3 regions of the Kitasatospora sp. NPDC089509 genome follow, and region 1 is predicted to be linked to each of the others. Evidence: predicted binding sites of a transcription regulator. Region 1 holds the regulator's gene; each other region holds the start of a gene.
The links. Region 1 encodes HrcA, which represses chaperone genes, less so after heat shock. Its sites were predicted from a motif close to TTNGCACTCNGNNNNNCNGAGTGCNAA; they were not measured.
Positions count from the first base shown of each region.

Region 2: the regulator HrcA is predicted to act here: its motif matches at 6,795-6,821, upstream of groL (chaperonin GroEL).
Region 3: the regulator HrcA is predicted to act here: its motif matches at 6,869-6,895, upstream of ACIP4P_RS38830 (FmdB family zinc ribbon protein).

Region 1 covers NZ_JBIVHS010000005.1:121,849-131,329, reverse strand. Annotated here, with positions in the region: gene ACIP4P_RS12740 (PDZ domain-containing protein) at 1-2,997, opposite strand, end outside; gene ACIP4P_RS12735 (16S rRNA (uracil(1498)-N(3))-methyltransferase) at 3,067-3,816, opposite strand; gene dnaJ (molecular chaperone DnaJ) at 3,901-5,037, opposite strand; gene hrcA (heat-inducible transcriptional repressor HrcA) at 5,115-6,149, opposite strand; gene htpX (zinc metalloprotease HtpX) at 6,418-7,338, shown strand; gene ACIP4P_RS12715 (hypothetical protein) at 7,362-7,946, shown strand; gene ACIP4P_RS12710 (DUF3097 domain-containing protein) at 7,971-8,798, shown strand; gene ACIP4P_RS12705 (Uma2 family endonuclease) at 8,726-9,328, opposite strand; gene hemW (radical SAM family heme chaperone HemW) at 9,349-9,481, opposite strand, start outside.
Region 2 covers NZ_JBIVHS010000018.1:7,678-17,158, reverse strand. Annotated here, with positions in the region: gene ACIP4P_RS30255 (HelD family protein) at 1-1,445, shown strand, start outside; gene ACIP4P_RS30250 (copper homeostasis protein CutC) at 1,506-2,192, opposite strand; gene ACIP4P_RS30245 (hypothetical protein) at 2,319-3,278, opposite strand; gene ACIP4P_RS30240 (PadR family transcriptional regulator) at 3,275-3,658, opposite strand; gene ACIP4P_RS30235 (hypothetical protein) at 3,737-4,372, shown strand; gene ACIP4P_RS30230 (hypothetical protein) at 4,543-4,902, opposite strand; gene groL (chaperonin GroEL) at 5,016-6,638, opposite strand; gene ACIP4P_RS30220 (cold-shock protein) at 6,985-7,188, opposite strand; gene ACIP4P_RS30215 (MoaD/ThiS family protein) at 7,767-8,045, opposite strand; gene thrC (threonine synthase) at 8,072-9,352, opposite strand; SAM riboswitch class I at 9,370-9,481, opposite strand, start outside.
Region 3 covers NZ_JBIVHS010000030.1:21,138-30,618, reverse strand. Annotated here, with positions in the region: gene ACIP4P_RS38850 (5-formyltetrahydrofolate cyclo-ligase) at 1-480, shown strand, start outside; gene ACIP4P_RS38845 (penicillin acylase family protein) at 539-3,262, opposite strand; gene ACIP4P_RS38840 (potassium/proton antiporter) at 3,547-5,031, shown strand; gene ACIP4P_RS38835 (MFS transporter) at 5,521-6,780, shown strand; gene ACIP4P_RS38830 (FmdB family zinc ribbon protein) at 6,907-7,248, shown strand; gene ACIP4P_RS38825 (hypothetical protein) at 7,889-8,287, opposite strand; gene ACIP4P_RS38820 (sigma-70 family RNA polymerase sigma factor) at 8,411-9,397, opposite strand.

The DNA.
Region 1 (9,481 bases):
GTCGATGCCGATCACCCCGCCCCAGGTGCGGGTGCCGACCACCGGGCCGATGCCGAGCGCCTGGACGGCCGCGTTGACCACGTCGCCGTCCGAGCCGGACAGCTCGTTGGCGATCGCGACCACCGGCCCGCGCGGGGCGTCCATCGGGTAGGGCACCCGGTGGTCGGTGTCCCGGATCGCGTACCAGCCGACGATCCGCCGGGCCAGCTTCTCTATCACCAGCTGCGAGGTGTGGCCGCCGCGGTTGTCCCGGACGTCCACGATCAGGCCCTCCCGGGCCATCTCGGTGGACAGGTCGCGGTGCAGCTGGGCCCAGCCGGCCGTCTGCATGTCGGGGATGTGCAGGTAGCCGAGCCGCCCGCCGGACAGCTCGCGCACCGCGGCCCGCCGGCCGGCCACCCAGTCGTGGTAGCGCAGCGCCTCCTCGTCGGCGAGCGGGACGACCACCGGGTGGCGCGGGTCGCCGCCGTCCTTCCCGGCCACGGTCAGCTCGACCGGCTGACCGGCGGTGCCGGCCAGCAGCGGGGCCGGGCCGGTGACCGGGTCCACCGGACGGCCGTTGACGGCGAGCAGGGCGTCGCCCGGGCGGATCGCGACGCCGGGCGCGGCCAGCGGCGAGCGGGCCCGGGGGTCGGAGGACTCGCCGGGCAGGATCCGGTCGATCCGCCACCGTCCGCCGTCCCGGACCAGGTCGGCGCCCAGCAGGCCCTGGCGCCGGGCGGGTTCGGTGTAGCGGCCGTACGGCACCACGTAGGCGTGCGAGGTGCCGAGCTCGCCGTGCACCTCCCAGAGCAGGTCGACCAGTTCGTCGTGCGAGCCGACCCGCTCGACCAGCGGCCGGTAGCGCTCCAGGATCCCGGCCCAGTCCACGCCGCCGAGGTCGGGGCGCCAGAAGTTGTCCCGCATCAGCCGGCCGTTCTCGGCGTACATCTGCCGCCACTCGGCGGCCGGGTCGACGGTCACCCGCAGCCGGGCCAGGTCGACGGCGGTCTCCTCGTCCTCGCCGCCGGCCTTGTGGTCGGCCGGGACGATCCGCAGTTCGCCCTCGTCCTGCACGGCCACCCGGGTGCCGTCCCCGCTGACCGCGAAGTCGTCGACGCCGTGCACCAGTTGCTCGACCCGGCGCTTGCGCAGGTCGAAGCGTTCCAGCACCGGACGGGGCCGGTCGTCGTCCAGCGAGGCCGCGCCGTCGCCGAGTTCGCCGAGCAGCGGCGCCCTGGTCCAGAGCAACCCGTCCTTGGCGGCGCGCAGCGTGTGGAAGCGGCCGCCCTCGACCGGGAAGGGGACGATCCGGTCGGCGATGCCCGCCAGGTCCACCACGGTCGCCGGGGCGGCCTCCGCCGCGCCCGCCTTGGGCTCGTCCTCCTCCCCGCCCGGCGCCCGGCCGGCCCGCCGCGGCCCGAACGGGGACGGCGTCTCGGCGGCGAGGGTGACCAGGTACGGGCGGCAGCCGTTCGGGAAGGACAGGTCGAAGGAGTGGGCGTCGTACACCGGGTCGAAGGTGCGCACCGACAGGAAGGCCAGGTAGCGGCCGTCCGCGGTGAAGGCCGGCGAGGTGTCCAGGAAGCGCTGCGGGGTGACCTCGCCGACGGTGCGGGTGGCCAGGTCGGCCAGCACGATCTGGCGCAGCGAGTACGGGCCCATCCGGTGCACCGGGCGGGACCAGGCCAGGTGGGCCGAGTCCGGGCTGAACACCAGCCCGCTGACCTCGCCGTCGCCGCTGCGGTCCAGCTGGTGCACGGCGCCGTCGGCCAGGGCGACCAGCAGCACCCGGCCGTCGTGCACGCCGAGCGCCGCCTGCTTCCCGTCCGGGGAGACCACCAGCGAGTTGACCCGGCCGAGCTGTCCGGCGGCCAGCCGGCGCCGCTCGGGGCCGTGCACGGCGGGGGCGTACTCCAGGGCGTCCTCGCCCTCGGCGTCGGTCACCCAGAGCACGCCCTGGGCGCCGTCCGCGCCCGGCACCACCCGGGCCAGCCGGGCGCGCACGCCCGGGGTCTCGTCCAGCACCCGGGCCGGGCCCTCCCGGTGGGTCAGCCAGTGCACGCTGCCGCGCACCACCGCGGCGCTGGCCCGGCCGGTGCGGTCCGGGGCGACGGAGTCGAGCCAGTGCGCGGCGGACACCGGGCGGGGGCGGCGGCCGGTGCGCGGGCCGGCCAGCCGGACGTCCAGGCGGCGCGGCTCGGCGGTGTCCAGGTCGTCCAGCAGCCAGAGGTCGCCGGCCCGGTGGAAGACCACCCGGGTGCCGTCGGTGCTCGCACCGCGGGCGTAGAAGCCGTCCGGGTCGGTGCCGTGCCGGCGCAGGTCGGTGCCGTCCGGGAGGCTGGACCACAGCTCGCCGACGCCCTGGTGGTCGGACAGGAAGGCGATCCGGCCGCCGCGCCCGCCGTCCCCGGCGACCCACAGCGGGGAGTCGAGCTGCCCGTCCAACTCCTCGTGGATCCGCGTGAATTCGTCCCGGCCGAGCCACAGCCGGCCCGCCCGGCCGCCCCGGTAGCGCTTCCACCAGGCCGGCTCGCGGTTGTTGAAGGTGGCCAGCAGCACGCGGTCGCCGTCCGGTTCGAAGGCCAGCCCGCCGACCGGCCCGTACGGCAGCCGCACCGGCGGGCCGCCGTCCAGCGGCAGCGCGTGCGCCCAGCTGCGGCGCCCGCCGGCCTCGCCCGCGCCGGTGGTGGCGATCGGACGCCCGTCCGCGGTCCACCCCTGCACCCGGGTCGCCTCGTTGCCCCAGTGGGTGAGCCGCCGGGACGGACCGCCGTCCACCGGCACCACGTGCACCTCGGGGGCGCCGTCCCGGGTCGAGGTGAAGGCGATGAGCCGCCCGTCCGGGGAGAACCGGGGGTGGCGCACCGGCAGGTGATCGGCGGTCAGCCGCCAGGCCCGTCCACCGTCCAGCGGGGCGAGCCAGAGGTCGTCCTCGGCGACGAAGGCGGCCAGGTCACCGTGCAGATGGGGATGGCGCAGATAGGCGCCCGCGGAGGTGCTCAGGGAGTCCGTCACGCCGCCAGCGTAGGCAGGTGCGGGTACGAGCCGCTCCGTTTTCGGCAACTCCCGCCCGGCGCGCGGGGGTTACGCCCAGCGCCCGGTGCGCCCCAGCAGCAGCGCCCCGGCCGCCACCCCGGCGGTCGAGGTGCGCAGCACCGACGGGCCCAGCCGGTACGGCTTCGCGCCCGCCTCGGCGAAGGCGGCCAGCTCCTCCGGGGAGACCCCGCCCTCCGGGCCGACCACCAGCACGATGTCCCCGGCGTCCGGCAGGGCGGCCTGCGCCAGCGGCTCGGCGCCCTCCTCGTGCAGCACGGCGGCGAGCGCGGCCCGTGCCAGCAGCGGGGCCAGCTGCCGGGTGGTCATCGGCTCGCGCACCTCGGGGAAGCGCAGCCGGCGGGACTGCTTGCCCGCCTCCCGGGCGGTGGCCCGCCACTTGGCGAGCGCCTTGGCGCCGCGCTCGCCCTTCCACTGGGTGATGCAGCGCGAGGCGGACCAGGGGACCACCACGTCCACGCCGACCTCGGTCATGGTCTCCACGGCCAGCTCGCCGCGGTCGCCCTTGGGCAGCGCCTGGACGACGACGATCCGCGGGGCCGGCTCCGGCTCCCGGCGCACCGCGGTGACGCCGACCTCGATCGCGTCCTTGCCGAGCACCGCGGCGACGGTGCCGTCCACGCCGAGTCCCAGGCCGTCCGCCAGGGTCACCGCCTCGCCGGCCGCCAGCCGCTTCACCGCGGCCGCGTGCCGCCCCTCCGCCCCGTCCAGCCGCACCACGGCCCCGGGCGCGGCGGCGGCGAGCCGCTCGGTCTCGACGACGAAGACGGGCGCGGTCATGACGGGGGAACCTCCGGGGGAACGGGACGTGGGACAACGCGAAGGGGGTGCCGGGGCTGGCCCCCGGCACCCCCTCACGGACGGCTACCGGCCGTTGAAGGCGTCCTTCAGGCGCGAGAACAGCCCCTGCTGGCCCGGCGCGAACTGGCCGGACGGGCGCTCCTCGCCGCGCAGTACGGCGAGCCGGCGCAGCAGTTCCTCCTGCTCGGCGTCGAGCTTGGTGGGCGTCTGCACCTCGACGTGCACTATCAGGTCGCCCCGGCCGCCGCCGCGCAGGTGGGTGATGCCCCGGCCGTGCAGCGGGATCGACTGGCCGGACTGGGTGCCGGGCCGGATGTCGACCTCCTCCAGCCCGTCCAGGGTCTGCAGCGGCACCTGGGTGCCGAGCGAGGCGGCCGTCATCGGGATGGTGACGGTGCAGTGCAGGTCGTCGCCGCGCCGCTGGAACACCGCGTGGGTGGTCTCGGCGATCTCGACGTACAGGTCGCCGGCCGGGCCGCCGCCGGGGCCGACCTCGCCCTCGCCGGCCAGCTGGATCCGGGTGCCGTTGTCGACACCGGCCGGGATCTTGACCGTCAGGGTGCGGCGGGCCCGCACCCGGCCGTCGCCGGCGCACTCGGGGCACGGGGTCGGCACGACGGTGCCGAAGCCCTGGCACTGCGGGCAGGGGCGCGAGGTCATGACCTGGCCCAGGAAGGAGCGGGTCACCTGGGAGACCTCGCCCTTGCCGCGACACATGTCACAGGTCTGCGCGGAGGTGCCGGGGGCCGCGCCCTCGCCGCTGCAGGTGGTGCAGGTGACGGCGGTGTCGACCTGGAGTTCCTTGGTGGTGCCGAAGGCGGCCTCCTCCAGGGTGATCTCCAGCCGGATCATGGCGTCCTGGCCGCGGCGGGTGCGCGAGCGCGGGCCGCGCTGGCCGGCCGCGGCGCCGAAGAAGGCGTCCATGATGTCGGAGAAGCCGAAGCCCGCCGCGCCGGCCCCGAAGCCGCCCGCGCCGCCGCCGGGCGACAGCGGGTCGCCGCCGAGGTCGTAGACCTGACGCTTCTGCGGGTCGGAGAGCACCTCGTAGGCGGCGTTGATCTCCTTGAACCGCTCCTGCGTCTTCGGGTCCGGGTTGACGTCCGGGTGCAGTTCGCGTGCCAGGCGCCGGAACGCCTTCTTGATCTCGTCCTGCCCCGCATCCCGTCGGACGCCGAGTACCGCGTAGTAGTCCGTGGCCACCAAATGCTCCGCTTGTTCCGCCTGTAGTAGTGCTGCGACTGGTCACCGCCGTCGAATCCCTCAACGGCGGCTGCTTGCTACGACTCGGCCAGGATCTGACCCACGTACCGTGCCACCGCCCGCACCGCCCCCATTGTGCCCGGGTAGTCCATCCGGGTCGGACCGATCACACCTAGTTTGGCCACGCTCTCGTCGCCCGAACCGTAACCGACGGAGACGACCGAGGTGGAATTCAGCCCCTCGTACGCGTTCTCCCGCCCGATCCGGACCGTCATCGCGGCGTCGGTGGTCTCACCCAGGAGGCGGAGCAGGACGACCTGCTCCTCCAGTGCCTCCAGCACCGGCTGGATGGTGAGCGGGAAGTCGTGCCCGAAACGGGTCAGGTTGGCCGTGCCGGCCAGCATGATCCGTTCCTCGTTCTGTTCGGCGAGCGCCTCGAACAGCGTCGCCAGGACCGTACTGACGGTCGGGCGGTCGGCCTGTTCGAAGACCGCCGGCAGTTCCTCCAGCAGCCCCGGGACGTCCGGCAGCCGCTGACCGGCCGCCCGCGCGTTGATCCGCGACCGCAGGTCCGCCAGGACCGTCTCGCCGACCGTGCCCGGGCAGTCGACCATCCGCTGCTCGACCCGGCCGGTGTTGGTGATCAGCACCAGCATCACCTTGGCCGGGGCCAGCGCCACCAGCTCGATGTGCCGGACGGTGGAGCGGGTGAGCGAGGGGTACTGCACCACGGCGACCTGCCGGGTCAGCTGCGCGAGCAGCCGCACCGTGCGGGTGACCACGTCGTCCAGGTCGACGGCGCCGTCCAGGAAGTGCCGGATCGCCCGGCGCTCCGGGGAGCTCATCGGCTTGATCTCGGCGAGCTTGTCGACGAACAGCCGGTAGCCCTTGTCGGTGGGGATCCGCCCCGCACTGGTGTGCGGCTGGTGGATGTACCCCTCCTCCTCCAGCGCCGCCATGTCGTTGCGCACCGTCGCCGGGGACACCCCGAGGTTGTGCCGCTCCACCAGGGCCTTGGAGCCCACCGGCTCCTCGGTGCCCACGTAGTCCTGGACGATCGCGCGCAGCACGGCGAGCTTGCGGTCGTCCAGTTGGCGGACCTCTCCGGCCATGGGGCACGCACCTCCGTCTTCGCGCGTTGTCCGTCTGTGATGCTGCGAGCCGCTCCTGCGGAGGGGCCCGACCTTGGCACTCTGCGCACACGAGTGCCAAAACCGTACCTGCCAGTGTACGGCCCGGGTCCTACCGCAGGAACGGCCCGGCCGGGGTGATCCTGCCCGCAGTTCCGGACGGCCGCCACGACACTCCGTGTGCCGGGGTGGTGCCCCGGGGCCGTCCGGGTGGCAGCATCGAAAGCGACGGCGAACGGAGGAGCAAGCAATGTCGAGCTCGGGCCAGCACACCCGTTTCGCGCCCGACCGCGGCCTGACCGGCCGCATGGTCGCGACGATGTTCGTGATCGGGCTGCTGTACGTCGGTTTCACGGGCCTGCTGATCGTGCTGCTGCGCGGGGCCTGGCCGCTGATCGTGCTGATCTCCGGCGGGCTGTTCGTGGCCCAGTTCTGGTTCAGCGACAAGATCACCGAGCGGGCGATGGGTGCCCGGCCGGTGACCGAGGAGGAGTACCCCCAGCTGCACGGCACCATCGACCGGCTCTGCGCACTGGCCGACATGCCCAAACCCCGGGTGGCGGTCGCGGACAACGACATGCCGAACGCCTTCGCCACCGGCCGCAACCCGCAGAACGCCGTGGTGTGCGTCACCACCGGCCTGCTGCGCCGGCTCGAACCGGAGGAGCTGGAGGGCGTCCTCGCGCACGAGCTGTCGCACGTCGCCCACCGGGACGTCGCGGTGATGACCATCGCCGGCTTCCTCGGGGTGCTCGCCGGGGCGATGACCCGGATCGCGATGTACGGCGGGTTCATGGGCGGCGGGCGCAACAACAACGACCAGAACGCGGCCATCGCGGCGCTGATCATCCCGCTGGTGTCGATCGTGGTCTACGCGATCAGCTTCCTGCTCACCCGGCTGCTGTCCCGCTACCGCGAGCTGGCCGCCGACCGGGCCGCCGCCCAGCTCACCGGCCGACCCAGCGCGCTGGCCTCGGCCCTGACCAAGGTGACCGGGCAGATCGCCGCCATCCCCAGCGAGGACCTGCGCAGGTCGCAGCCCTACAACGCCTTCTACTTCGCCCCCGCGCTGAGCGCCAAGGAGACCGCCGCCCAGCTGTTCTCCACCCACCCGACGCTGGAGAAGCGGCTGGCCCAGCTGGCGAAGATCTCCGAGCAGCTCGGCCGCTGACCCCCGACCCGGAAGGCACCCCCGTGGGAATCCTGGACGCCCTATTCGGCCGCACCAAGCCCGTCAAACCCGACCTCGACCAGCTGTTCGGCCTGCCGTCCGCCGCGCTCACCCTGGAGGCCGGGGCCGGGTTCCTGCCCACCGGGCTGGGCTCGGTCTGCTTCGCGGCCGTCGAGGGCGGGGCCTTCGTCCAGGTGGAGCAGCAGGTCCGGGCCCTGCTGGACGCCGACACCGAACGCGGCGGCGTCCCGGTGGAGGCCTCCAAGGACGGCTACGGCTACTCCTGGCTGCTCGCCCGGCACACCCCCGAGGAACTGCCGGAGCTGGTGAACGACCTGCACGCGGTCAACAGCGAGCTGGAGGCCAACGGCTTCGGGCCGCAGCTGCTCTGCTCGCTGGTCGCCTTCCGCAACCCGGAGGGGCAGTCGCTGGCCCTGGTCTACCTCTACAAGCGCGGCACCTTCTACCCGTTCGCCCCGATGCCCGGCGGCGGGGAGCGGCGCAACAGCCCGCTGGAGCTCCAGGTCAACGCGCTGCTGGGGAACGACCTGCGGCTGGAGAAGGACCTCAGCCGCTGGTTCCCGGTCTGGGGCGCACCGGGCCTCTGACGCCCCGTCCGTAGACTCGCCACCATGCGCAGCCACCAGTACGGACCGGACCTCACCCCGCCGTGGAAGAAGCAGGCCCCCGCCCCGGAGGTGCCCGCCGAGCGGGACCTGGTGGTCGAGGAGGCGGCCACCGGCTACTGCGGGGCGGTGGTGCGCTGCGAGAAGACCGCCGAGGGGTTCACCGTCACCCTGGAGGACCGCTTCGGCCGGCACCGGGTCTTCCCGATGGTCCCGCGCGGCTTCCTGCTGGAGGGCCGGACGGTCACCCTGGTCCGCCCGACCGCCCCCGCGGCGCCCCGCACCCCCGCCCGCACCGCCTCCGGCTCCCTCGCCGTCCCCGGCGCCCGCGCCCGGGTCGCCCGCGAGTCCCGGATCTACGTGGAGGGGCGGCACGACGCCGAACTGGTCGAGCGGGTCTGGGGCGACGACCTGCGGATCGAGGGCGTCGTCGTCGAGTACCTGCGGGGCATCGACGACCTCCCGGCGATCGTCGCCGACTTCGCCCCCGGCCCCGGCCGCCGCCTCGGCGTCCTGGTCGACCACCTGCTCCCCGGTACCAAGGAGCACCGCATCGCCGCCCGGGTCACCGGCGACTCGGTGCTGGTCGTCGGCCACCCCTACATCGACATCTGGCAGGCCGTGAAGCCGTCCTCCGTGGGCATCCCCGGCTGGCCCGCCGTCCCGCGGGGGGAGGACTGGAAGGAGGGCACCTGCCGCCGCCTCGGCTGGCCGGTGGACACCCCGGCGGCCTGGAAGCGGATCCTGTCGAAGGTGGACTCCTACAAGGACCTGGAGCCCGAACTCCTCGCGAAGGTCGAGGAGTTGATCGACTTCACGGCCCTCCCGGAGTGACCCCGGGGGAATTCAGAAGTCATCAGATCCACGCCCAGTGCACCCACCGGAACGACCTCACCAAACAGACTGGTCCTCGTTGAAAGGTAGTCGGGCTCCCCGGCAAGGGTTTCCCGGCTCGGCTCGGTCAGTAGCACGCAGACGGCCTCACCCGGGTCAACGATGAGATATGCCGGGATTCCGGCCTCCGCGTAGAGCCCCCGCTTCGAGTAATAGTCCCTGAGCGAGCTCGCCCCTGAGACTACCTCGACCACCATGGCAGCCACAGCGACGTCAATCGCCGCACTCTCGAGAACCACGAGATCCGGCTGCAGCCGGCTGCCGTATCCCCAGTAGGCGAGGTCCTGCTTGGTCAGCCGGTACCACAGCTCGTGGGGGACCTGATGGATGAGGGACGCGACGATGAGGTTGGTCGTCATGTCGGAGCTCAGAGACAGCAGGATCTCCCCGGAGATGAGCTCGGCGCGGACACCCTCTGGGACGTCGAGCTCCTCCAGAACCCTCCACGATCGCGCACTTGGAGTAGTCACGCGAACACGATAGCCGTGAATCAGTCCACCAGGTCACGGACGACGCCGTCCGCCAAGAGGCGGCCCTGGAGGGTGAGGGCGGCGCGGCCCTGCTCGTAGGGCTCCTCGGCGAGGAGGCCGTCGGCGAGGGCCTTGGCGGCGGCGCGGCGGCCG
Region 2 (9,481 bases), on a different contig from region 1:
CGCCCGGCACCGGGAAGACCGCCGTCGGCCTGCACCGTGTCGCGTACCTGCTGTACGCCCACCGGGAGCGGCTGGCCCGCACCGGCACCCTGGTGATCGGCCCGAACAACGCCTTCCTCTCCTACATCGAGCAGGTCCTCCCCGCGCTCGGCGAGCTGGAGGTCGGCCAGGCCACCGTGCAGCAGCTGGTCGCCCACGTCGAGGTGCGGGGCGAGGACGACCCGGAGGCGGCCCGGCTGAAGGGCGACGCCCGGATGGCGGAGGTGCTGCGCCGGGCCGTACGGGCCGGCATCACGCTGCCCACCGAGCCCTGCGTGGTGGTCCGCGGCTCCCGCCGCTGGCGCGTCCCGGCGTACGAACTGGTCGAGATCATCGAGGAGTTGAAGGGCCGCGAGATCCGCTACGGCGCCGCCCGGGACGCCCTGCCGCAGCGCATCTCGCACGCCGTGCTGCTGAAGATGGAGCAGGGCGGCGAGGCCCCGGACGACCGGGTGCAGGACGCGGTGGCCCGCAATGCCGCGGTCAAGGCGGTGGTCAAGGAGTGCTGGCCGGCCGTCGACCCGGCCAAGCTGGTGCTGCGGCTGCTCTCCGACCCGGAGTTCCTGGCCGAGTGCGCCGAGGGCGTGCTGACCGCCGAGGAGCAGCGGACGGTGCTCTGGCCCAAGCCCGGCCGCTCGGTGCGGACCGCGCGCTGGACCCCGGCCGACGCCGTCCTGGTCGACGAGGCGACCGACCTGGTGCAACGCACCCCCTCGCTCGGGCACGTGGTGCTGGACGAGGCCCAGGACCTCTCGCCGATGCAGTACCGCGCCGTCGGCCGCCGCTGCACCACCGGCTCGGCCACCGTCCTCGGCGACCTCGCCCAGGGCACCACCCCGTGGGCGACGGCCAGTTGGCCCGAGGCGCTGCGCCACCTGGGCAAGCCGGAGGCACACATCGAGGAGCTGACCAAGGGCTTCCGGGTGCCCGAGGAGGTCATCGTGTACGCCTCCCGGCTGCTGCCCGCGATCGCCCCCGGCCTGGCCCCGGCCACCTCGGTCCGCGACGCGCCCGGCTCGCTGGAGATCCGCCGGGTCGAGGAGGCCGAGGCGTGGGAGGAGGCCGTCCTGGCGGCCTGCCGGGAGGCGCTGGAGCACGAGGGCTCGACCGGCCTGATCGCCGCCGACGCCCGGATCCCGCGGCTCGGCGAGCTGCTCACGGCGGCCGGGCTGCCGCACCTCTCCCCCGGCACCGAGACCAGCGCCGAGGCCCGGCTGACCCTCGTCCCGGCCTCGCTCGCCAAGGGTCTGGAGTACGACTACGTGGTGCTGGACGAGCCGGCCGCGGTGATCGCCGGGGAGCCGGACGAGCGGACCGGCCTGCGCCGGCTGTACGTGGCGCTCACCCGCGCCGTCTCCGGGCTGACGGTGCTGCACCGCGAGCCGCTGCCCGAGCAGCTCAGCTGAGCGCTGTCCGGCCGGGACGCGGAAGGGGCCGGCCACCGGGCCGGCCCCTTCCGCCGGGGTTCACGCGTCGATCAGCGCCCGCCACTGGGCGACCTTGGCCGCGTCCACCGGCGTGAGCCAGCCGTCGGCCCGCACCGCGCCGCCGACGTGGAAGGCGTCGAAGCCCTCCGCCCGCAGCTCCTTGAGGTGCTCGGCCCGCAGGCCGCCGCCGATCAGGATCCGCTGGGTGTAGCCCGGCTCGCCGCGGCGGGCCAGCTCGGCGGCGAGCACCTCGCGCCCGGCGTCCACCCCGGCGGCCGTGCCGGAGGTGAGGAAGGTGTCCAGCCCGGGCAGCGCGCCGACGGCGGCCCGCAGGGCGGCCCGGTCGGCGCTGTGGTCGATCGCCCGGTGGAAGGTCCAGCGGCAGCCGGCGATCGCCTCGGCGACGGTCGTGGTGGCGGCCAGGTCGACGGCGCCCTCGGCGTCCAGGAAGCCGAGCACGAACTCCTCGGCGCCCTCGGCCCGCAGCGCGGCGGCCCGGGCGCACAGCTCGTCCAGGTCGCCGGGGGCGAAGCCGTCCCGGATCCGGAGCATCACGCGCAGCGGGATGCCGACGGCGGCCCGGATCCGGGCGAAGTCCTCGACCGAGGGGGTGAGCCCGTCGGCGGCCATGTCGGTGACCAGTTCGAGCCGGTCGGCGCCGCCCGACTCGGCAGCCTGGGCGTCCTGGGGCGTCAGCGCGATGACTTCGAAAATTGGTCTAGACATATCAGATAGCCTGCCACATCCCCCCGGCCCCGGCGAGACCACGCCCCCGTTCCGGTCACACCGGAACGGGGGCGCTCCTCAGGCCCTGTCGCAGGCCCGGCCACAGGCCCTGTCGTAGGCCCGGCCTCAGGCCCCGCCCGGCACCACCCCGACGGCCTCCCGCCGGCCGAACCGGCGCTCCGCCACCGCCACCAGCACCAGCAGGGCCACCACCGGCACCGCCACCGGCAGCAGGTGCGAGATCCCGCGGGACTCCCGCCAGATGTTGAACAGGCTGCCCGGCCCGGTCACCACCAGCACCGCCAGCCCGACCGCCGCCGCCCCCAGCCGCCCGCGCAGCCCGGCGAGGGCCAGCAGCGTCGGGGCGATCAGCAGCACCACGAACCACTGGAGGTCCAGCGGGAACGTCGTGTCGTCCCAGTTCTGGACCGCCTCCAGCATCCCGCCGAGGACCGCCGAGGCCACCACCAGCCCGGCGGTGCGCAGGTTCGGCCGGGGCAGCAGATCGGTCGGCGCGGCGGCCAGCAGCAGCCCGGCCACCACGAACGGCACCGTGGCCATCCCGATGTAGCCGACCCACCAGATGTCGAAGAGGCTCCTCCCCAGGGCGGCGTCACCCAGGTCGTACAGCCCGATGGCGCCCAGCACCAGCGCGGTGACCCGAACCGCCGTCCACCGGCCCAGCAGGGCCGCCACTCCGAGCAGCAGCGCGGCCGCCGGCGGGGCGAAGGCCCGGACGTGGTTCCCGAACGAGTCGTCCCAGGCGAGCCCCCTGGTGGTCCGCTCCAGGTTGGCCGCCCAGGGCACCATGGTGGCCCCGACCACGGCCCCGGCGACCATCGGCGCCAGCAGGGCCAGCAGCCGGCCGGCCGCCGACCCGCCGGTCAGCCCGAGCCGCACCCGCAGCCCGTACACCGCCAGGCCGAGCGCCTCCCGGGCGACCGCCACCCGACCGCCCTCGGCCGTCGTGTCGGCGAAGACCTCGGCCAGTTCCTCGCCGCGCTCACGGCGGTAGCGCGCCGGGTAGAGCTGCAGCGCGGCCCGCAGCAGCGCCGACGGCGCGGGGCCGATCACCGGCATGGTCATGAGAGTCCTCCCCCCGCGGCGGGCCGCTCCTGCGACCCGGTCCTCCCCGGCAGCATCGACCGGATCTTCGTCAGCCGCCGCTCGGCCTCGGTGGCCACCGCCCGCAGCCGCTCGGCCTCGTTGGCCAGGGCGTCCCGTCCGGCGTCGGTCAGCGCGTAGCTGCGCCGGGCCCGGCCGTCCACGACCTCCTCCGCGGCGACCTCGATCAGCCCCTGGGTCAGCAGCCGGTCGAGCGCCCCGTAGAGCGTGCCGGTCCGCATCTTGACCCGGCCGTCCGAGATCGCGGCGATCTCCTGGATGAGCGCGTAGCCGTGTCTCGGGGCGTCGGCCAGCGCGGTGAGCAGCAGCAGCGTCGGCTCCTGCATGGAGCGTTCAGTCATACACCTACATATATCGCCGAACGGCACATCCGTCCACCGGTGCGGGCCCCGAATCCCCGACCCACCACAATGAGGCCCATGCCGACCGAGGACCTGCTCACCGCCTGGACCGCCCTGCTGCACCGCTGCGGCACCACCGAGGACCCCGAACCGTACGGCCGGGAACTGCTGCGCCGCTGGTCCGAACCGCAGCGCCGCTACCACACCCCCGCGCACCTGCGCGCGGTGCTCGGCCACGTCGACGCCCTCGCCGGGCACGCCGCCGACCCGGACGCCGTCCGGCTGGCCGCCTGGTTCCACGACGCCGTCTACCGGCCCGACCGCACCGAGAACGAGCAGCGCAGTGCCGCCCTGGCCGTCCGCGCGCTGACCGCCGCCGGCCTGCCCGCCGACCGGGTCGCGGAGGTCGAACGGCTGGTCCTGCTCACCGTCACCCACGACCCGGCCCCCTGCGACCGCGACGGCGAGGTGCTCTGCGACGCGGACCTCGCCGTGCTCGGCGGCACCCCGGAGGCCTACGCGGCGTACGCGGCCGCCGTCCGGGAGGAGTACGGCTTCGTCCCGGAGCCGGACTTCCGGGCCGGCCGGGCCGCCGTGCTGCGCCAACTCCTGGCGCTCCCGGCCCTCTACCGCACCCCCACCGCCCGCGACCGCTTCACCGGCCCCGCCCGCACCAACCTGACGGCCGAACTCGACGCCCTCCAGGGCACCTAGGACCCCAGTTAGGGCGTGTCTGACAATTCGCGTCGGATCAGCGCGCGGCGTCGGGGTGCGTGCATCGCAAGGCGGAGGAGGGAGTCCATGCGGAGCATCGGCGACCGACGACAACGCGGCGAGGCGCGTGCCCCGGCGTCGCGCGCCCGGCGGGAATTGTCAGACACGCCCTAGGCCCCCAGCTCCCCCACCGCCGCCACCACGGCGCCCTGCTTGCCGCACACCCAGTGCGGCTCCGGCCCCAACTCCGGCTCCACGCCGAGCGCGTGCGGGTCCCCGTCGGCCGCGCAGGCGGCGCACAGCGGCCACCGCCCGTACGCCTCCAGCAGCGCGTCCTGGACGTCCTGGGCGACCAGCCCGAGCACGTACTCGGTGCCGTCCGGCCACTGCTCCAGCCACCAGCGGCGGTGGGTGACGGCCTGCTCCACCAGCGAGACGACGGCGGCGTCCGCCACGTCCCGCGCGGTGAGGTCGGCCAGGATCAGCGCCCGGGCGTTGTGCAGGGCGGTCTCGATGTCGTCGGAAGCCATCCGTCCATTCTCCGCGCAAACGCCGGAACCCCGAAACGCCGCGTGGGCGGCCCCCCGAAGGGGACCGCCCACGCGGACGAGGATCGACGATCCGACCGGGAACCCGATCAGGATCAGAAGTCCATGTCACCGCCCGGCATGCCGCCGCCGGCGGCCGCGGCGGCCTTCTCCGGCTTGTCGGCGATGACGGCCTCGGTGGTGAGGAACAGCGCCGCGATGGAGGCGGCGTTCTGCAGCGCGGAGCGGGTGACCTTGGCCGGGTCGATGATGCCCGCGGCGACCAGGTCGACGTACTCGTTGGTGGCGGCGTTCAGGCCGTGACCGGCGGGGAGGTTGCGCACCTTCTCCACCACGACGCCACCCTCCAGGCCGGCGTTGGTCGCGATCTGCTTGATCGGGGCCTCCAGCGCGACCTTGACGATGTTGGCACCGGTGGCCTCGTCGCCGTCCAGCTCCAGCTTGTCGAACGCGACACCGGCCTGCAGCAGCGCGACGCCACCACCGGCGACGATGCCCTCCTCGACGGCGGCCTTGGCGTTGCGGACGGCGTCCTCGATGCGGTGCTTGCGCTCCTTGAGCTCCACCTCGGTGGCCGCGCCGGCCTTGATGACGGCCACGCCGCCGGCCAGCTTGGCGAGGCGCTCCTGGAGCTTCTCGCGGTCGTAGTCCGAGTCGCTGTTCTCGATCTCGGCGCGGATCTGGTTCACGCGACCGGCGACCTGGTCGCTGTCGCCGCCACCGTCGACGATGGTGGTCTCGTCCTTGGTGATGACCACCTTGCGGGCGGTGCCCAGCAGGTCGATGCCGGCGTTCTCCAGCTTGAGGCCGACCTCCTCGGAGATCACGGTGCCACCGGTGAGGATGGCGATGTCGCCGAGCATGGCCTTGCGGCGGTCGCCGAAGCCCGGGGCCTTGACGGCGACGGACTTGAAGGTGCCGCGGATCTTGTTCACGACCAGGGTCGACAGGGCCTCGCCCTCGACGTCCTCGGCGATGATGACGAGCGGCTTGCCGCTCTGCATGACCTTCTCCAGCAGCGGGAGCAGGTCCTTGACCGAGCCGATCTTGGAGTTGGCGATGAGGATGTACGGGTCCTCGAAGGTCGCCTCCATCCGCTCCAGGTCGGTGGCGAAGTAGGCGGAGATGTAGCCCTTGTCGAAGCGCATGCCCTCGGTGAGCTCAAGCTCCAGGCCGAAGGTGTTGCTCTCCTCGACGGTGATGACGCCTTCCTTGCCGACCTTGTCCATGGCCTCGGCGATGAGCTCGCCGATCTGGGTGTCGGCGGCGGAGATGGAGGCGGTGGAGGCGATCTGCTCCTTGGTCTCCACGTCCTTGGCCTGGGCCAGCAGCTGGTCCGAGACGGCGGCGACGGCCTTCTCGATGCCGCGCTTCAGGGCCATCGGGTTGGCGCCGGCGGCGACGTTGCGCAGACCCTCGCGAACCAGGGCCTGGGCGAGCACGGTGGCGGTGGTGGTGCCGTCACCCGCGACGTCGTCCGTCTTCTTGGCGACCTCCTTGACGAGCTCCGCACCGATCTTCTCGTACGGGTCCTCGAGCTCGATCTCCTTGGCGATGGAGACACCGTCGTTGGTGATCGTGGGGGCGCCCCACTTCTTCTCCAGCACGACGTTGCGGCCCTTGGGGCCGAGCGTGACCTTCACGGCGTCGGCGAGCTGGTTCATGCCACGCTCAAGGCCGCGGCGAGCTTCCTCATCAAAGGCGATGATCTTGGCCATCAGAAGTGGTCCTCCGGGACACGGTCGACTGCTCGGACCAAGGGGTGCCCGCGACGGACGGCCCTGGTGCGCGGAGGTCCATTCCCCTACCGCTCCCGGGGGCCTCACCGACCCGGTCCGCTGTCACTCTCACACTGTGAGTGCTAACGCCAATGATTAGCACTCCGGGTGGTCGAGTGCAAGCCCAATCGGCAACCCGCGAGCCGCCCGACGGGCCCGCGCGGGAACGTGAACAGGCCCGCGCGGGAACGCGAACGGGCCCGTACGACGCGTGTCGCACGGGCCCGTCGAGAAGCAGGAGGTCCACCAGCAGTGGGCCGCGCCGAGCTCCTGGAGTCGGAAGGGGTCAGACCGCCGCGCGGACCATGTCCGCCTGCGGGCCCTTCTGTCCCTGGGAGATCTCGAACTCGACCCGCTGGCCCTCCTCGAGGGTGCGGTAGCCGTCCATCTGGATCGCGCTGTAGTGGACGAAGACGTCCGCACCACCGTCGACCGCGATGAAGCCGTAGCCCTTCTCCGCGTTGAACCACTTGACGGTGCCCTGAGCCATTCCGAACTCCCCTAGTGCTGTGCTGGCCCTTCACGGTCCCGCAGGTCGCGGGCCCGGGTCTGGTTTGAAGGCCGGCCCGGGGAACCCCCCCTGAGCGCAGCCGTGCACGCCGCAATCCTCCGCACGGGGGCGCCGGACGGCTTCCGTGAGCGGTTGATTACGTCGACCGCCGCTGAATGTATCCGGACCGACGCCCTCTGCAACAGGGTCAACCGCCGGGAATTCCGAGGGCCCGTCAAGAGACAAGAGCGAACAAACCGGAAGGAACTCGGCATTCGTCGCCGGACATAGCGGACGAATTACCCAAATGCCCGCAGGAATTCTGACATCTGCCTGACATGTTTCCCGGGAACCGCCCCGGGCCGGTCCCGCCGGTCGGACGACCTCCGGCGAAGCACCCCGTGCGCCGGAAGGGCGGCCCTGTTCCCAGCAGAGCCACACTCTACTCCGACTTGAGCGGGAAATATTCCCGCCGAAATGCGAACGCGCCGCCCGCGCGTACGGAGAGTGGAATTCCGTACGCACGGGCGGCGCGGGGCGACCCGGAAAGCAACCCGGAAACGCGACCGCCGAACGACTCAGCAGCCGCCGGCCACCGCCGGAATGATCGAGACGCTGGCGCCGTCCCCGATCTCGGTCGCCAGGCCCTCGGCGAACCGCACGTCATCGTCGTTCACGTACACGTTGACGAAGCGGCGCAGCTTGCCGGTGTCGTCCAGGATCCGGGCCGAGATGCCCGCGTGGTTCTGCTCCAGGTGGGCGATGACCTCGGCCAGGGTGGCCCCCTCGGCGGTCACCTCGGCCGCACCGCCGGTGTAGGTGCGCAGGATGGTGGGGATGCGGACGTTGGCGCTCATGGCTCTCCTAGCGGGGTGGGGGTGGTTCAGGCGGACGCGAGACCGGCGGAGTGGAAAGCGTCCAGCGTCGGGCGGATGACGGCGGTAATCCCGGCCTCGGAGACGGCGTCCAGGGTCTTCAGGCCGTCGCCGGTGTTGATCGCGACGGTCTCCTTGGCCGGGTCCAGCTGACCCGTCTCGACCAACTTCTTCAGCACGCCGACGGTCACCCCGCCCGCGGTCTCGGCGAAGATGCCCTCGGTCCGGGCCAGCAGCCGGATCGCCGCCACGACCTCCGCGTCCGTGACGTCCTCGACCGCACCGCCGGTGCGGCGGGCGATGTCCAGCACGTACGGGCCGTCCGCCGGGTTGCCGATCGCCAGCGACTTGGCGATGGTGTCCGGCTTCACCGGCTTGATCACGTCCCGGCCGGCCTTGAACGCCGCCGACACCGGCGAGCAGCCCTCCGCCTGGGCGCCGAAGATCCGGTACGGCCGGTCCTCGACCAGCCCCAGCCTGATCAGCTCCTGCAGCCCCTTGTCGATCTTCGTCAGCTGGGAGCCGGAGGCGATCGGGATGACGATCTGCTCCGGCAGGCGCCAGCCCAGCTGCTCGCAGATCTCGTACGCCAACGTCTTGGAGCCCTCGCCGTAGTACGGCCGCAGGTTGACGTTGACGAAGCCCCAGCCCTCGCCGGCCGGGTCCCCGATCAGCTCCGAGCAGAAGCGGTTCACGTCGTCGTAGTTGCCCTCGATGCCGACCAGCTCGCCGCCGTACACCCCGGCCATCACGACCTTGCCCTGCTCCAGGTCGTGCGGGATGAAGACGCAGGACCGGAACCCGGCCCGGGCCGCCGCCGCGCCCACCGCGCCGGCCAGGTTGCCGGTGGAGGAGCAGGACAGCGTGGTGTACCCGAACGCCCGGGCCGCCTCGATCGCGCAGGCCACCACCCGGTCCTTGAACGAGTGGGTGGGGTTGCCGGAGTCGTCCTTGATGTGCAGCTGCGCGGTGAAGCCGAGCTCACGACCCAGGTTGTCCGCCTTGACCAGCGGGGTCCAGCCGGGGTTCAGGTTGGGCTTGGAGGCGACGTCGGCCGGCACCGGCAGCAGCGGCGCGTAGCGCCAGATGGACGCGGGGCCGGACTCGATCCGCTTGCGCAGCTCCTCGGCGCGCTCGCTCCCGAACTCGTAGGCGATCTCCAGCGGCCCGAAGCACTCCAGGCAGGCGAAGCTGGGGCCGAGCGGGAACCGGGTTCCGCACTCCCGACAGGACAGCGCGGCGGCGGGGCCGAGGTCCACGGAAACAGGTGCGGCAGTGTCGATGGCCATGATGGCGGAGGCCTCTCTCCTCATCTTCCCCGCGGCGCGGTCGCGCCACAGGCCGGAATTGGCACCTGTCCCGCCGGGGCCTGTCGACAGACAGCCGAGCGAGAAGGTTGCCGGGACGTCAACGGGCCG
Region 3 (9,481 bases), on a different contig from region 1:
GGGCACGCCTGGGAGCTGGCCCCGCCCGGCAGCACGGTGGCCGCGTACGTCTCGGTGGGCGCGGAGCCGGGCACCCGGCCGCTACTGGACGCGCTGCTGGACGGCGGCGTGCGGGTGCTGCTGCCGGTGCTGCTGCCCGACAACGACCTGGACTGGGCCGAGTACGCGGGCCCCGCGACGCTGGCCCCGGCCGGGCGCGGGCTGCTGGAGCCGGTCGGGCCCCGGCTCGGGCCGGAGGCCGTCACGGGGGCCTCGGTGGTGCTGCTGCCGGGCCTGGCGGTGGACCGGGCCGGGCTCCGGCTGGGCCGCGGCGGCGGCAGTTACGACCGGGTGCTGGCCCGGCTGGCGCGGGCCGGGGTGCGGCCGGTGCTGGCCGTGCTGCTGTACGACCACGAGCTGCTGGAGCGGGTGCCGGCCGAGTCGCACGACCGGCCGGTGGACCTGGTGGTGACGCCCTCGGGGGTGCGGGCGCTCGGATAGCCGGACGGCCCCGCCGTCCTCGGGGGACGGCGGGGCCGCTCGGAGTGTCGTACGGGTGTCAGCTCCCGGTGAGCACCAGCTTGTGCTTGGTCGCCTTCTCCACCGCGTCCGGGGTGAAGGCCCAGGTCAGCAGCTTGCCCTTGAGCCAGAGGTCGGTCTGGTCGTTGTAGTTGGTGTGGAAGGCGTGGCCGGAGGCGCCGCCGACGTTGATCCAGCGCGAGGAGTCCAGGTCGTTCAGGTCGACCACCATCCGCATCGACGGGATCCAGTCCACCTGGTAGCCGGCCGCCGCGTTCCAGCCCGCCGCGTCGACCGCCGCCGAACCGCCGGAGAGGCGGTACGGGCCGCGGTTGAGCAGCTTGTGGACGACGCCGGAGGCGATCGAGGAGTTGTCGGTGCCCATGGTCTGCTCGCGCAGCTCCAGCTTGTGCAGGCGGCCCCAGCTCCAGGTGGAGATGTCCTTGCCGAGCAGCGAGGTCAGGTCCTGCCGGGCGTTCTTCATCGCCTCCTTGAGCAGGTTGTCCAGGCCCTTCTGCTCCTTGTGCTGGGAGTCGATGTACGTCCACCACGAGCTGTCGGGCTTGTCCAGCTGCTGGCGCACGACCTCGGTCCAGCGGTCGCCGCCGTCCGGCTGGGCCTTGGACGGGTCACGGGTGCCGCACTGGTTGACGATCCGGCTGGAGCTGTCCGGCTTGGTCGGGTCGTCCTGCTGGCGCACCAGCAGGCAGTTGTCCTTGGCCCGGATGTCGGCCGGGAACTTCTGGCCGAAGGCGAGGCTGAGCAGGTTGCGCCAGACGCCGTTGTAGTAGGCGGCGGCCGCCGAGTCGGCGTCCTGGTGGAAGTTCCAGTCCTTCAGCAGGTCCTGCGCCTGGCGTACGTACGGGTCGTCGATCTGCTGCTTGAGCAGCAGCGGGACCAGCGTCTTGGCCATGATGCTGGTGTTGTCCAGCTGCAGGGTCTGCATGTCGTCCGGCGAGATCTTGCCGTTGTTCTTGAGCAGGCCGTCGATCTGGTCGGTGATCTCCTTGGCCCGGGTGCCGTACTCCCAGTCCTTGGTGAGGGTGTACTTGTAGCTCGGGTCCACCACGGCCTGGTTGGCGGTGACGATGTAGCCGACCGTCGGGTTGAAGCTGTACGGCAGCGCGGTGAACGGGACCGGGTCCGGCTTCCACTGGTACGAGGAGTCCCAGCCCGGGGCGGGCATGGAGCCGTCGCCCTTGCCGCGCACCGGGATGACGCCGGGGGCCTGGTAGCCGATGTTCTTGGCGTCGGCGTAGATCAGGTTCTGCGCGGGGACCGCGAAGTCCTTGGCGGCGCCACGGAAGTCGTCCCAGTTGCGGGCCCGGTCCAGTTCGAAGACGGCGTCCATGGTCCGGCCCGGGCTGAGCGCCGTCCACTGCAGGGCGACGCCGTAGCCGCCGGTGCCGCGGTCGGGGGCGGAGGTGCCGTTGGGGGCGTACTTGCCGACGTTCTGCTGCTCGGTGCTCACGTCGGAGATCAGCGGGGCGCCGGTCTGGGTGGTGCGGACGGTGATGGTGCGGTCCTCGCCGCCGGCGACCTTGACGGTCTCCTTGCGGAGGTCGAACTTCACGTCCTTGCCGTCCACCTGGTAGGTGTCCGGGCCGGTGACCTTCTCCAGGTAGAGGTCGGTGACGTCGGCGCCCAGGTTGGTGAAGCCCCAGGCGATGTCCTTGTTGTGGCCGATTATCACGCCGGGCATCCCGGCGAAGGTGAAGCCGGAGACGTCGTACTGGCAGGCCGGCGAGGTGGTCCGGCAGTGCAGGCCCATCTGGTACCAGACCGAGGGCAGGCCGGGGCCGAGGTGCGGGTCGTTGGCCAGCAGCGGCTTGCCGGTGGTGGTGTGCGAGCCCGCGACCACCCAGGAGTTGGAACCGATGCCCTGACCGGGGCGGCCGAGCAGCTGCGGCATCGCGTCGATCCGGTCGGTGAGGCCCTGCAGCAGGGCCTTGGTGGTGGCCGCGCCCTGGGCGGTGCCGCCGGTGCCGGGGGCGGCGCCGGGCTGCGGCGAGCCGTCGGCCGGGCGGTAGGTGTCGCCGCCGACGGTGCCGGTCTTCACGATCGTGCCGTTGCGGGCGTACGGGTAGTCCGGGTAGAGCTCGGCGATCTTGTCCGGGCCGAAGTCCTGGGCGAGCAGCGAGCGGTCGATCTCCTCCTGGAGGTTCCCGGAGAGGTTCCAGGCCATCGCCTTGAGCCAGGCCACCGAGTCGACCGGGGTCCACTGCTCGGGCTGGTAGCCGCTGTTGACGGCGCCCAGCAGGGCGTACTCCAGCGAGGCCTTCTCACCGCCGGGGTGCTCGGACAGCCAGGCGTTCACGCCGTCCGCGTAGGCCTGGAGGTTCTTCTTGGTGTCCGGCGAGAGCTTGGTGTCGTACTCCTTCTGCGCCACCTGGCGCCAGCCCATCGTGCGGATGAAGGAGTCGGTGTCGACCTGGCTGTCGCCGAACATCTCGGACAGCCGGCCGGCCGTGATGTGCCGGCGGACGTCCATCTCCCAGAACCGGTCCTGGGCCTGGACGTAGCCCTGGGCGCGGAACAGGTCCTCGTTGGTGTCCGCGTACAGCTGCGGAATGCCGTTGGCGTCGCGCTTGACGTCGACCGGCGCGCTCATGCCCGCCACCTTGACCGTGCCGTCGACCTCCGGGAAGGACGCGCGGACCGCGGTGACCCCGCGGTAGCCGCCGTAGCCGACGCCGGCCACCAGCAGCACGACCAGCACGATCACGATCAGACGGGCGCGCCGGAACTTCTTCGAGCGGGGCATCTGGGTCCTTGCGGTCCTGACTTCGGGGCGGGCGGGCGTGTCCGGGGCCTGGGACCGGGACAGGGCACCACATTAGGCCGAGTCGGCGCACCGCCGTGAACGGGGGACCGAGCTGGGGCGAAGCTAAAGGTATGGCAAAATGTTAGACTGAGTAACGATCCGCAACAGGAGCATTGACGACTTCTTAGCGGGCCGACGCCCGACGGAGTCCTCCCTGTACCAACGGAACGCCCCCAGCACCACCTGACACCCCGCCCGCCCATGCCTGCCCGAGGTGCCACTGCGTGAACGTCGACCACCTGAACCAGCTCCTGCTCGAAGCCTCCGTGATCCTGCTCTTCGCGGTGGTCGCCGTCCGGTTCTCGACCCGATCAGGACTGCCCAGTCTGCTGATCTACCTCGGGATCGGCGTGGCGCTGGGCCAGAACGGGATCGGCGTCACCTTCAACAACGCCGAGCTGACCCAGGTGCTGGGCTACGCGGCACTCGTGGTGATCCTGGCCGAGGGCGGCCTCAAGACCAGCTGGCGCGAGGTCAAACCGGCCATGCCGGCGGCCACCGTGCTGGCCACCGTCGGCGTCGGGATCAGCGTCTTCGTCACCGCGGCCGGCGCCCACTGGCTGGTCGACCTCGACTGGCGGACCTCGCTGCTGCTCGGCGCGATCGTCTCCTCCACCGACGCGGCGGCCGTCTTCTCGGTGCTGCGGATGGTCCCGCTGCCGCACCGGCTGACCGGCCTGCTGGAGGCCGAGTCCGGCTTCAACGACGCGCCCGTGGTCATCCTGGTCGTCGCCTTCGCCTCCACCGGCGAACTGGACTCCTGGTACGTGCTGCTCGGCACGATCGCCGCCGAACTGGCGATCGGCGCGGCGGTCGGCCTCGCCGTCGGCAAGCTCGGCGCCTACGCGGTCAAGCACGTCGCACTGCCCTCCTCCGGCCTCTACCCGATCGCCGTGGTGGCGCTCACCGTGCTCGCCTACGCCGGCGGCGCGCTGCTGCACGGCTCCGGCTTCCTCGCCGTCTACATCAGCGCGGTGATCCTCGGGAACTCCAAGCTGCCGCACGGACCCGCCGTGCGCGGCTTCGCCGACGGACTGGCCTGGATAGGGCAGATCGGCATGTTCGTGCTGCTCGGACTGCTGGCCGCGCCGGAGAGCATGGGCGACGCGGTCGTCCCCGCGCTGGTGGTCGGCGCGGTGCTGGTCTTCGTCGCCCGACCGCTGTCGGTGATCCTCACCCTGACCCCGTTCAAGGTGCCCGGCCGCGAACAGGCACTGCTGAGCTGGGCCGGGCTGCGCGGGGCGGTGCCCATCGTGCTGGCCACCATCCCGGTGGTCTCCGGCGCCCACAAGGCCGAGGACGTGTTCAACATCGTCTTCATCCTGGTCGTCGTCTTCACCCTGCTCCAGGGCCCGACCCTGCCGTGGATGGCCAAGCGGCTGCGGATCGGCGAGGGCGCGATGGGCCAGGACCTCGACATCGAGTCCGCGCCGCTGGAGAAGCTGCACGGGCACCTGCTGTCGGTCGCACTCTCGCCGACCTCGCGGATGTCGGGCGTGGAGATCAGCGAACTGCGGCTGCCCAAGGGGGCCGCCGTCACCCTGGTCGTCCGGGAGGGCAACTCCTTCGTGCCGGACAAGGCGACCATGCTGCGCGGCGGGGACGAGCTGCTGGTGGTCACCACGGACGAGGTCGGCGAGGCGACGGAGCGGCGACTGCGGGCCGTGGACAAGGGCGGCAAGCTGGCGGGGTGGCTGAACGGACGGTGAGTGCCCGGGCGGGATGGGGGCCGGGGCAGCCGCCCCGGTCCGCCCCGGCCCGCCCGGGCCGGTGTGACGCGGGAAAGCCTGGGTGGTCTGGCGGGATCTACGCGCGTAACTGTATGCTGGTGCGACTACGTCGTATGACCACCGCTAGACCACCCCCAGCATCTGCCTGACGCAGAGTTGGCGCGACCGCTCGGCGGCCGCGGTCCGGCTCCCGGCCCACCAGGCCCGGCCGACCCGGTATCTACCCCGGTCGACGCGCGAGAGGACGACTCTCGGCGCCGTCGGGGCCACACCATGCCCTGCCGCGCTACCAGGCAGCAGGAAGGACCGACCGTGACGGCCCGCCGAACGGTCGAGATCGCCGCGGAATCCGCCCCGGACACCGCGCAGTCCACCGCCCAGGACACCGCTCAGGGCACTCTTCGGTCCGCCGCGACCGACACCGGCGACACCGCCGCCGAGGCGCCCGCCAGGGTCGGGTACGGCGAACTGCTGCGCACCCCCGGCGCCTGGACGTTCCTGTCCCCCGCCCTGGTCGCGCGACTGCCCTACGCGATGCTCAGCATGGGCATCCTGCTGCTCGTCACCCAGACCACCGGCTCGTACGGCACCGCCGGTACGGCCGTCGCCGTCGCCGCCGTCGCCCAGGCCCTGATCGGGCCGCAGACCGGACGGCTGGCCGACCGGTACGGCCAGGCCTCGGTGCTGGTCCCGACCGTGCTGGTGCACGCCGCCTCGGTCGCCCTGCTGATCACGCTGGCGCTCGGCCACGCGCCGGCCTGGAGCGTCTACCTGGCCGCCGTCCCCGCCGGGGCGAGCGTGCCGCAGGTCGGCGCGATGGTCCGGGCCCGCTGGGTCTCCACCTTCACCGGCGAGGGCGCCTCGCCCGCCGCCGGGGCCAAGGTGAGCACCGCGTTCGCCTTCGAGTCCGTGACGGACGAGTTCACCTTCGTGGTCGGCCCGATCCTGGCCGCCAACATCGCCGCCCTCGCCAGCCCGGCGGTCGCGTTGGTCGTCGAGGCCTCGCTGACCCTGGTCGGCGGTCTGGCCTTCGCGGCCCAGCGGCGCAGCGCCCCGGCCCGGATCCTCCCGGAGCCCGGCGTGAAGCGCGTCTCGGCACTGGCCTCGCCCGGCGTCCGGCTGCTGGTCGGGGCCTTCCTCGGGGTCGGCGCGGTGTTCGGCGGCATGCAGGTGTCGGTCAACGCCTTCGCGGACTCGGTGGGGCAGCACGACTCCGGCGGCACGGTGTACGGGATCTTCGCGGGCGGCTCGATGCTGGCCGGCGTGCTGTACGGCGTGATCGCCTGGCGGCGTCCGGTCCAGCAGCGGATGGTCATCAGCTACACGATGCTGGTGCTCGGCTGCTCGATGCTGTGGGCGATGCCCAACCTGGTCGCGCTGACCGTCGCCGGGCTGATCTGCGGCCTGGCCATCGCCCCCACCCTGATCAGCGGCTACACCCTGGTCGAGACCCTGGTCGCGGACGGCGCCAAGACGGAGGCCTTCACCTGGCTGACCGGCGCGATCGGACTGGGACTGGCACTCGGCTCGATGGCGGCGGGCAAGCTGCTCGACGGCCACGGGCCCTCGGTCGGGTTCCTGGTGCCGGCCGTCGGCGCCGGGCTGGGGCTGATCGCCCTGGTGTCGCTGCGGCACCTGCTGGCGGCCCCGGGCGGACCGGGACGCGTGGTGGCCTCCTCGGCCGAGCTCGGCAACGCGGCGGAGCTCGTCGGCGCGGCCAAGGGCTGAACCGGTGGTGGGCGGTGACGCGGTACCGGCTCATCTCACACCGGATTCGCTGGACTGATCCAACGGAATACCGCATCATTGACCATCGTTAGCACTCATCAGGCGAGAGTGCCAGGAGGAAGACAAGTGCCCACGTACCAGTACCAGTGCACCGAGTGCGGCAACGGCCTGGAGGCGGTGCAGAAGTTCACCGACGAGGCGCTGACCACGTGCCCCGACTGCCAGGGACGGCTCCGCAAGGTCTTCTCGGCCGTGGGCGTCGTGTTCAAGGGCTCGGGCTTCTACCGGACCGACAGCCGCTCGTCCTCCAGCAGCTCGGTGGGCGCGGGTTCGTCCGTCGGCTCCTCGACGTCGTCGACCTCGTCGTCGACCTCGGGTTCGGGTTCGGGCTCGTCCGGTTCTTCGAGCTCTGCCGGTTCGTCGAGCTCGTCGAGCTCCTCCAGCAGCCCGGCTCCGGCCGCCAGCTGATCTCGGCTCCCGGACTCTCCGGGGGTTGCCGAAACTTCGGGAAGGCCCGTCGGCCCCGCTTCGTGCGGGGGCGGCGGGCCTTTTCGCGCGCTTCCGTCAACTTCCGATGGTCGCCCTCACTCGCGTGAGTGTACGAAGTTGTCCACAGGGGCGAGGTTTTCCACAGGCTATGGGAACGCGCTTTCCGACCGCGCCGGAAAGGCGCATCGTACGGATCACCGGGCCGGATCCAGCCGACCCGGCCGAGTCCGGAGGTGCATCCCGATGACGACCGTGAGCCTGTCCGTTCCACTGCCCGCGCCGACCGTGCCGCCACGGCGGGAGGTGCCGAGCTTCCCGCCGATCCGGCGCGGCTGCGGCGGGTGGCACCGCTGGCGCCGGGCCGTCCGGCGACGGGCGGGAGTGCCCGCGCTGGTGCTGCTCGCGGTGGCCGCGGCGCTCGCCACGGGGCCGGCGCGAGCCGGACTGCCGCCACCCTCGGGGGGCGCGGCGGGGCGCCCCGGTTGTCCGTCCGGCCCCCCGGAGGATCATCCGTGAGCCGAGGCCGAGGAGGTCCACCTGCTGACCGAGAACCGCGACGCGCCGGGCAGGGCCCACCGGCGCCCGCTGTTCCCCGGGATTCGCGGGATTCCCGGTCCTTCTAGTCCCCGTGGTGCGGCGGGCGCTGACTCAGGTACCAGTCCAGCCCCCGCCCACCGCTCTCCCCAGCCCCGGGGCGGTCGCCCCAGCCGGCGTCGGTGTCGTCCCGGGACTGCTGGTCCAGCGGGTCGCGGAAGAGCAGCCGGGCCTTGGCCGCGGCGGAGGTGGAGGTGGAGGTGGAGGTGGTGGTGGAAGGGGTGGAGGCCGGGGTTGGGGTGGAGGAGGAGGGAGGGAGGGAGGGGGAGGGGGAGGGGGAGGGGGAGGGAGGGGCGGGGGTCCCCCCCGCGCCCCGCGCCCGGTCCTGGTGCTGGTCCTGTTCCTGGCCCTGCCCCTGGCCGCGCCCCGGTTCGTGCGCCTGCTCGCGTTCCTGCTCGTTCACCTTGTCCACTCCCCTGCTCACGGTCCGCCCTGTCCTTCCAGCCTAGAAGCCTCGCGGGGCTCCCGGTGACGCGCTTCGGGCCCGGTTGCAGAGCACTCCGCAACCGGGCCCGGGGAGCCGACCTCAGCCGTAGGCCGTCGGACGTCAGGCCGCTTCGAAGCCCGCGTGGTCGGCGATCTTCTTCAGCTCGGCGAGCGCGTGCTTCTCGATCTGCCGGATCCGCTCACGGGTGAGACCGTGCTGCTTGCCCACCTCGGTGAGGGTGCGCTCGCGGCCGTCCTCCATGCCGTAGCGGGAGCGGATGATCGAGGCGGTGCGGTCGTCCAGCCGGCCGATCAGGCCGTCCAGTTCCTCGCGCCGGAGCATGACCATCACGGCGTCCTCGGGGGACGTCGCCCCGGTGTCCTCCACCAGGTCGCCGAACTGGGTCTCACCCTCGTCGTCGACCGACATGTTGAGGCTGACCGGGTCCCGGGCCCAGTCCAGCACGTCCTTGATCCGGGCCTCGGTGGTGTCCAGCTCGGCCGCGATCTCGGCGGGCTCGGCCTCGCGGCCCAGCTCCTTGGACTTCTCCCGCTGCACCCGCCGGATCCGGCCGAGCTCCTCGACCAGGTGCACGGGCAGCCGGATGGTGCGGGACTGGTCGGCGATCGAGCGGGTGATCGCCTGCCGGATCCACCAGGTCGCGTAGGTGGAGAACTTGAAACCCTTGGCGTAGTCGAACTTCTCGACGGCGCGCACCAGGCCCGCGTTGCCCTCCTGGATGAGGTCCAGCAGGGGCAGACCGCTGCGCGGGTAGCGGCGGGCGACCGCCACCACCAGGCGGAGGTTCGAGCGGATGAAGACGTCCTTGGCGCGCTCGGCGTCGGCGGCTATCGCCTCCAGCTCCTCGCGCGTGACGCCGTCGGGGAGTTGGCCGTCGGGGAGCTCACTCTCCTCCAGCAGGTGCTGGGCGTACACACCGGCCTCGATCCGTAGCGAGAGCTCGACCTCCTCGGCGGCATCGAGCAGGGGCGTCCTGGCGATCTCGTCGAGGTACATACCGACCAGGTCGCGGTCGGCCTCAAGGTTGGTCGGGCGGGCCGCGCGAGTCCGGTCGGCCCTGTCGCGAACGACGGCACGGGTGGCCATGCTTGCTCCCTTTGCTGGTGTTGCCGAGGTCTGCCTGCCTGCCCGAGAGGGCAAGAAGTGCGGGCCCCGGGGGGCTCACACGTA